2 regions of the Vibrio artabrorum genome follow, and region 2 is predicted to be linked to the other one. Evidence: predicted binding sites of a transcription regulator. Region 2 holds the regulator's gene; the other holds the start of a gene.
What was found. The regulator CRP, encoded in region 2, controls carbon source genes, mostly activating them, when cyclic AMP is high. The targets are predictions, from matches to a motif close to TGTGANNNNNNTCACA.
Positions count from the first base shown of each region.

Region 1: a site for CRP is predicted at 1,608-1,623, ahead of OCU36_RS16430 (glycogen/starch/alpha-glucan phosphorylase). Genes of this name have one in related genera too.

Region 1 is NZ_AP025459.1:515,442-519,633, forward strand. Features, by position in the region: gene malT (HTH-type transcriptional regulator MalT) at 1-1,235, opposite strand, end outside; gene OCU36_RS16430 (glycogen/starch/alpha-glucan phosphorylase) at 1,803-4,192, shown strand, end outside.
Region 2 is NZ_AP025458.1:2,737,236-2,741,427, forward strand. Features, by position in the region: gene OCU36_RS12450 (hydrolase) at 1-449, shown strand, start outside; gene OCU36_RS12455 (YheU family protein) at 545-757, shown strand; gene OCU36_RS12460 (phosphoribulokinase) at 835-1,704, shown strand; gene crp (cAMP-activated global transcriptional regulator CRP) at 1,944-2,576, shown strand; gene OCU36_RS12470 (DUF1338 domain-containing protein) at 2,787-3,578, opposite strand; gene astD (succinylglutamate-semialdehyde dehydrogenase) at 3,702-4,192, opposite strand, start outside.

The DNA of each region.
Region 1 (4,192 bases), on a different replicon from region 2:
GATAACTTTGGATCACTGTATAGTTGATCCGTTGTTAACTGTTTGATGGCCATTTCTAACGATGAAAGCTCGCCTTGGTTGAACATTTGCCACCCATGTTCACTCAGGATTTGAATAATCAATTGTGGGTCGTCAGCGCGCTGGGCGTGTCGCAGTGCTTGATGAGGCGTTTTTTGTTTAATCCATGCTTTCGCCGCACTTCGGTGCAATTCGGCTTCTTGTTGAGGAATTCGAGCCTGACGCTCGTGCGCTAAAAACTCGCCGAACAGATTATGGAAGCGGTACCAGTTTTTTTCGCCCTCTAGCGGGTAGATGAACAGACCGAAGCGATTGAGTGACTCGATCATTCCGAGCGCATCTTCACGCTGTGTCAGCGCACTGGCGAGTTCGTCATTGAAGTGGTCGAGCACAGAACATTGCATCAAGAACTGTCGTGTTTCAGAGTCTAAAAGGTCGAACACTTCTTCAACTAAATAATCCCAAAGGTGAGCATGGTTAAAAGTTGAGAACGACTCTGCTGACTGGGCAAGGGTGCGTTTTTGATGTTGTGCTTGCAGCGCAATCAGTTGCATTGCAGAAGGCCACCCCTCTACATAAGTACAAATGCTATCCGCCGTGACGTCATCAATGCCATCGGTCACGCGTTGATTGAAAAAGCGCGTGGTCTCTTCGGTATCAAAAGCTAACGAATCGTTACCTAACTCAATCATTAAGTCTCGAACTCGAAGGTTAGCGGTACCAAGCGGCGGCATACTGCGACTGGTGACGACGACGGTCAGGTTATCGGGCATATGCTTTAGGAAAAAACGCATGGCTTCGTGAATATCGTCATTGTTCACTAAGTGATAGTCATCCAATACCAAGAAACATTCTTGGTGGAATTCAGACATTTCAGCAAACAGTTCACCAAGTAAAGAGTGCAGTGATGAAAACTGGCGATTCTCTGCTAATTTTTGGGTTTTGGGACAGGCGTGTTGAGTCGCTTTGTTCAGTGATTGCAGTAGGTAGTTGAGGAAACGGAATGCATCATTGTCACTTTCATCGATGCTATACCAACCCACATTGGGTTTATCGATTAACCATTGGGCAGCCATGGTGGTTTTACCGTATCCCGCTGGAGAGCGAAACAACACGAGCTTATAACAAGCTGCACCTTGTAGGAGGTCAAGCACTCTTGGGCGCAGTATTGCATTATGTAAGCGGCCGGGACGAGTCAGTTTCGAAGGGATCCACATATCGAAGTCTTTCACCTATTCCATGGCTTATGTTCTGGATTATCCCAATTTATCGTTGAGTGCACTCCAATAACATTAGCCTAATTACTTAAGTCTGCACTCATAGTACGTGACGCAAAGCGATGCAGACTATGATCCTCCTCTGAAACCTTGCACTTCTGCATGTTTTTGGCCCTCTACGCCCTACATTTGTGATTTAAGTCACTTGTCGGGCGATTTTTACCTGTCTTTATCTCCTACTGTGTACGGATTGTTGTGCAAAAAATGAGACGCAGAAAATATTTTCGTGATCTGAATATCAGATTTGGCAATGAGGTTAAATGCGTTCAGTTGACGTCAGATTCAGCCAAGTGACGTTATCGAATGGGAGCTTGTGATCTTAGTCACTTCAAGTTTTTGTTCTCAGGCAGAACATGAGAGTCAGATCACTAACCCAATCGCGTTACGCCCCCTACGCCCTCCCATCTACTCCTAGTCAGTGGCGTTAGCAGGATGATGTTTAGTTTATGGTGACCGTGCACGATATGTCACAGATGAATTAGAACTATTAAAAGCGAGATTTCTGAAATGAAACCAACTCAGCAAAAAACTTTCGATAAAGTGTCATTCCAAGAGAGTGTTAAGAAACATTTATCTGCAACCTACGCCACAACCGTTGAAACAGCAGACAGCCGTTCATGGTATCTAGCAATGGGTCGTGCTCTTGCAGAGCTCACGACTTTTGACCTGCTAGAAACTGAAAATGATGAAAAAATTAAGAACGCGAAAAGCGTTAACTACCTATCTCTAGAGTTTTTGATTGGCCGTTTAACCGGTAACAATCTGATCAGCATGGGTCTGTACGAGCAAATCACTCACGCGATGGAAGAGCTAGGTCAAAACCTAACGGACCTTCTAGAAGAAGAGCGTGACCCATCACTCGGTAATGGTGGTCTTGGTCGTCTAGCGGCTTGTTTCATGGATTCTTGTGCCGCTCAAGAATACCCAACAGTCGGTTACGGTCTTCACTACGAATACGGTCTATTCAAACAATCTTTCCAAGACGGTCGTCAACAAGAAGCACCTGATGCATGGCGTGGTGTGGAAGGTTACCCATGGGAAGTCGCTCGCCCAGAACTCGCACAACACATTGGTTTTTACGGTCATGTAGAAGTTGAATACATCGACGGTAAAGAAGTTCGTATTTGGGTTCCAGGTATGGAAGTGAAAGCAATGCCTTGGGATCTCCCTATCGTAGGTTACGAGTCAAACACGGTTTACCCACTGCGCCTTTGGGAATGTCAGGCAATCGCACCATTCTCACTTGCGAGCTTCAACAACGGTGATTACTTCGAAGCGCAACACTCGCTCATCGATGCAGGTAACATCACTAAGGTTCTGTACCCGAACGACAACCACGAGAAAGGTAAAACTCTGCGTCTAATGCAGCAGTACTTCCACTCAGCAGCGTCGGTTCGCGATATTTTACGTCGTCACGAAGCCGCAGGTTTCTCTCTAGAAGATCTGCCTAAGCAAGAAACGATTCAGCTTAACGATACGCACCCAACGATTGCGATTCCTGAGCTAATGCGCATCTTGATTGACGAGAAAGGTCTATCTTGGGATCAAGCATGGGAAATCAGTGCTCATACGTTCGCCTACACCAACCACACACTACTTCCTGAAGCACTAGAGACTTGGTCTGAATCTCTGATCAAGCGTCTTCTTCCACGTCACATGGAAATCATTTTTGAAATCAACCACCGCTTCATGCAAGAAGTTCGCAAGATGTGGCCGGGTGACGGTGAGAAGCAAGCGAAGCTTTCTATCATCCAAGAAGGTTTCCACCGTATGGTTCGCATGGCAAATCTCTGTGTGATTGGTTCTTACAAAGTAAACGGTGTCGCGGCGCTTCACTCACAACTGGTTAAGAAAGACTTGTTCCCTGAGTTCAACGAAATCTTCCCAGGCAAACTGACTAACGTAACAAACGGCATCACGCCGCGTCGTTGGTTGAAGTTCTGTAACCCAGGTCTATCTACACTAATCACTGGTAAGATCGGTACTGAGTGGCCAGCAAAACTTGAGCAGCTAGAAGGCATCGCTCAGTTTGCAACGGACGCGAAATTCCAAAAAGAATTCATGGCGGTTAAGAAAGAAAACAAACAGCGCCTAGCTGATTGGGTTCAAGAGAACATGGGTATCGAGCTAGATACTAACGCTATCTTTGACGTTCAAATTAAACGTCTTCACGAATACAAGCGTCAGCATCTAGATTTGCTCCACATTCTCTCTCTGTACCACCGTATTCTTAACGAACCGGGTTTTGAGTGTGAGCCACGCGTATGTTTCTTCGCAGCGAAAGCCGCACCGGGTTACCACTTGGCGAAAGAGATCATCTTCGCGGTTAACAAGATTGCAGAGAAGATCAACAACGACCCTCGCATCGGCAACAAACTGAAAGTGGTCTTCATTCCTGACTACCGTGTCAGCATGGCTGAAATCATCATCCCTGCCGCAGACGTTTCTCAGCAAATCTCACTAGCGGGTAAAGAAGCATCAGGTACGGGCAACATGAAGATGGCGTTAAACGGCGCGCTGACTATCGGTACGATGGATGGTGCAAACGTTGAGATTCGTGAAGAAGTGGGTGATGAAAACATCTACATCTTTGGTCTAGACGTTGATGGTGTTCAAGCACTGAAAGCTCAGGGCTACAACCCATACGACTACTACAACGCTGACCCACTATTGAAAGCGTCTCTGGATCTACTGATTGGCGATGAGTTCACTCCAGGTCAACCGGGTCTTCTGCGCGCGACGTTTGATAGCCTGCTTGATGGTGGTGACCCTTACCTATGCCTTGCTGATTTCGCCTCTTACGTGAAAGCGCATGAAGATATGAGCAAGCAATACAAAGACCAAGCGGGTTGGGCTAAGAAAGCGATTCTTAACACCGCGTTGGTCGGTAAATTCAC
Region 2 (4,192 bases):
GTCGTATTGAACAAGGCTTTTCAAAGCTCTATAAGAAGTACCTGCTCAACTCGCTAAAATCGAATGCATTGAAAAAGGCCAATCTGCTACAAGAGAAGCTCGGCATTACCACTGAAACCATTCACAACATCACCAAACTGTATGAGTTTGATGAACGCATTACCGCACCTTTGCATGGATTCAAAAATGCTCAAGATTATTACGCACAATGTTCAGCGCTTCCTAAACTGACTAAGATCAAGCTGCCAACTCAGATCATTCATGCCAAAGACGATCCGTTTATGACCGATGACGTCATCCCCAAATTCGTACTACCGGACAACATCGATTATCGGCTGTTTCAAAAAGGTGGCCATGTGGGGTTTATTACCGGCAGCACACTCAAACCAAGATTTTGGTTAGAAGAAGCGTTACCGGCCTACTATGAAAGCATTCTAAATTCGGCATAATGACTGAGCCTTAGTCAATAGAAGTAAAAACATTGCTGAGCACACTCATTACTCATGAATGAACATATCCATGAACATAAAAGAGAGAAGTATTTATGATCATCCCATGGCAAGACATCGCCCCAGAAACGCTGGAAAACCTGATTAAAGAATTCGTACTGCGTGAAGGCACAGACTACGGTGATGTAGAGGTTTCACTTCAAAACAAGATTGACCAAGTAAAAAATCAATTGGCCTCAGGAGAAATCAGTATCGTATTTTCTGAGCTACATGAAACCGTTGATATTCAGGTCACAAAACGCTTCTAGGCTGCGCTCATTAAGGAGCCGTGTTATAGTAGTAACCGATTGCTAACAAGTAAGTTACTCAAAAGACAAGGGTTGTCATGTCCGCTAAACATCCAATAATTGCGGTGACGGGTTCATCAGGAGCCGGCACCACCACCACCTCAGAAGCCTTCCGTAAAATGTTCAATATGATGAACGTCAAGGCTGCTTGGGTTGAGGGGGATAGCTTCCATCGCTTCACTCGACCAGAGATGGATGTCGAAATCCGTAAAGCGCGCGAGCAAGGTAAGCACATCAGCTACTTTGGTCCGCAAGCCAACGATTTTGGCGCATTAGAGGAGTTCTTCCGTCAATACGGTAACGAAGGCACAGGTAAGGTACGTCGTTACCTACACACCTTCGATGAAGCCGTGCCGTACAATCAAATGCCGGGCACCTTTACGCCATGGCAAGAGATCCCTGAAAACTCCGATGTGATGTTTTATGAAGGCCTGCATGGTGGTGTAGTTGATGGTGACATCAATGTTTCCCAACATGTCGATTTGCTGATCGGCATGGTGCCCATCGTCAACCTTGAGTGGATCCAAAAATTTGTTCGTGACACTCGCGATCGTGGTCACTCCCGTGAAGCAGTAATGGACTCCATTGTTCGTTCGATGGATGATTACCTTAACTACATTACCCCACAATTTTCACGGACCCATATCAACTTTCAGCGTGTTCCAACCGTAGATACCTCAAATCCACTGAACGCGAAAGGGATTCCAAGTTTAGACGAAAGCTTCGTAGTGATACGTTTGCGTGGCATAAAAAACGTCGATTTTCCCTACCTTTTGGCCATGATTGATGGCTCATTTATGTCTCGCCATAACACGCTAGTCGTGCCGGGGGGGAAAATGAGTTTTGCTATGGAGCTCATCGTAAGACCGATCCTACAACAACTCATCGAAACCGGAAAAATTGGTTAACAAAACAACGTTTTTATTGATTACTTTTCATACCGTGATCATGTGCACAGTTTTGCGTAAAAAATCGTGGCTTGGTCACGATTAAAATCAAGAAATAGTCTCGGAAAAAGGATACTATTCTTAGACGAAACACAAGATAGCTTGCAGCGCTCAACGAGTGCTCTTACCCTACAAGTCAATCCAGGCTTAGCTAAAATACGGAAAGCAGCAAGCATACCCTGCAGAGGAAGTAAGATATTATGGTTCTAGGTAAACCCCAAACCGATCCAACATTAGAGTGGTTCCTTTCACACTGTCATATTCATAAGTACCCTTCAAAGAGTACTTTGATTCATGCTGGTGAAAAGGCAGAAACCTTGTATTACATCGTTAAAGGTTCTGTGGCAGTTCTTATCAAAGACGAAGAAGGTAAGGAAATGATTCTTTCTTACTTAAACCAAGGTGACTTCATTGGTGAGCTTGGCCTCTTCGAAGAAGACCAAGAGCGTACTGCATGGGTTCGTGCAAAATCTCCTTGTGAAGTTGCTGAAATTTCTTTCAAGAAATTCCGCCAACTTATCCAAGTGAACCCAGACATCCTGATGCGCCTTTCATCGCAAATGGCAAACCGTTTACAAGTAACGAGCCAAAAAGTTGGTGACTTAGCGTTCCTTGATGTAACAGGTCGTATCGCTCAAACGCTACTAAATCTAGCGAAACAGCCCGATGCCATGACTCACCCTGACGGCATGCAAATCAAGATCACTCGTCAAGAGATTGGCCAGATCGTTGGTTGTTCTCGTGAGACAGTAGGTCGTATCTTGAAGATGCTAGAAGAGCAGAACCTAATTTCTGCACACGGTAAAACTATCGTGGTCTACGGCACTCGTTAATCTCGATTAACCGCTAAAATTTTAAAAGCCACCAATGGAGACATTGGTGGCTTTTTGTTTATTTGCGTCATCCCCAAAAAGGAGGGACGACCGAGTTGGGGAGCTCTTCAAACAAGTGGGTAAATCTATAAAGATTCCCTACTCCTTCGTCGGTCTATGGAATGACGATTTGTCTCTCGCAGGGAGAAGCCCGAACCTCAACTCTTATATCTACCCGTTAGTACTCTCAAAAATTTTATCTGCTGATGCCGCCACAAACCCAGTGTATAGCTCACCATTATCCATCACATAACGCTTCGCAAACTCATAGAAGCCACCAGGAATCATCTCATTGCCATCAACAAATGATACTGGGACTTTATCCGCCATTGTTGATGATTGCTCTAATAAAACCTCTGGAGAGCCTTTAACCTCACCTCCAGATGCATTGATTGTGAAGCCCGACTCTCTCAAATAGTCATTCACACTCTGTACCTCCTCGAAGTGCTTAAGCTGATTCACACTCACCGTAAAGTGATTTGCACCATAGCCATGAGCCGCTAACCAAGAAGCATATTCGCTCTCTTTTGCTAACACTTGGAAATCCGCGAAGCTCAGATCCCAAAGTCGGCCACCAAACAAGAACTCATAACCTTGAAGCTTGCTTGCGTCCACTTGCTCAACCAACTTAGCCACGATCTGCTGTAAATCACTGGAACACGCTTCGACCTTCAACTCACTAATAAACACTTTAGGTTGGGTGGGATCTGGGTGCTCATAGTGCTTAGCCACCAACTTCTTGCTTTCAAACAAGTAATCGCCACACGCCTTATAACCTAAAGCCAGAAAAGGCTTAGCGAGTGTGTCAATCCCCAAAGGATCAACATTGAAAGTACGCAGTGCAATGTGATCATTAATCAGCGCTTCGTCTTCTTTCAGTAGACGATGAACTTTTTCTGCCGATGGGCAAAGCCTATCAATGTAATCATCCCATAGTGATTTAAAGAGTAGATCGGGTGTCATGGAGACTCCTTATCAAAGATTCTAGCAAGCTAGTCATTTGGATTAGAAAAGGCGAGGCTTAGACACAAAGTCAGCAGCCTTTATTTCATAAGCCAGTCAGTCATTCTGTCACTTAAATTTAAACTAAAGCTCAATTCCCGGGCTAAACGTGGCTGGCAGTTGAGTTTCACTGCCTTCCATTGAAGCCATCGGATACGCGCAGTAATCCGCCGCGTAGTAAGCACTTGGACGTAAGTTACCGGAAGCTCCCGGGCCGCCAAATGGTGCGTCGCCGCTTGCGCCAGTCAACTGACGGTTACGATTAACAATGCCCGCGCGGATATGGTCAACGAAGTATTCCCACTCTGAATCGTCGGTTGAAACTAAACCAGCAGATAAACCAAAGCGCGTGTCGTTCGCTAGCTCAACCGCTTGCTCTAGTGACTGGTAACGAACCACTTGTAGCAATGGACCGAAGTACTCTTCATCCGGCAGTTCAGCAATGTTGGTTACATCGATGATGCCAGGAGAAACAAACGCCGCTTGACCCGCTTTTGCTTCGACTAGGCTGACACCGCCTAACGATTGCAGATTCGCTTGCGCGTCCAGAATGAACTTAGCCGCAGCTTCAGAGA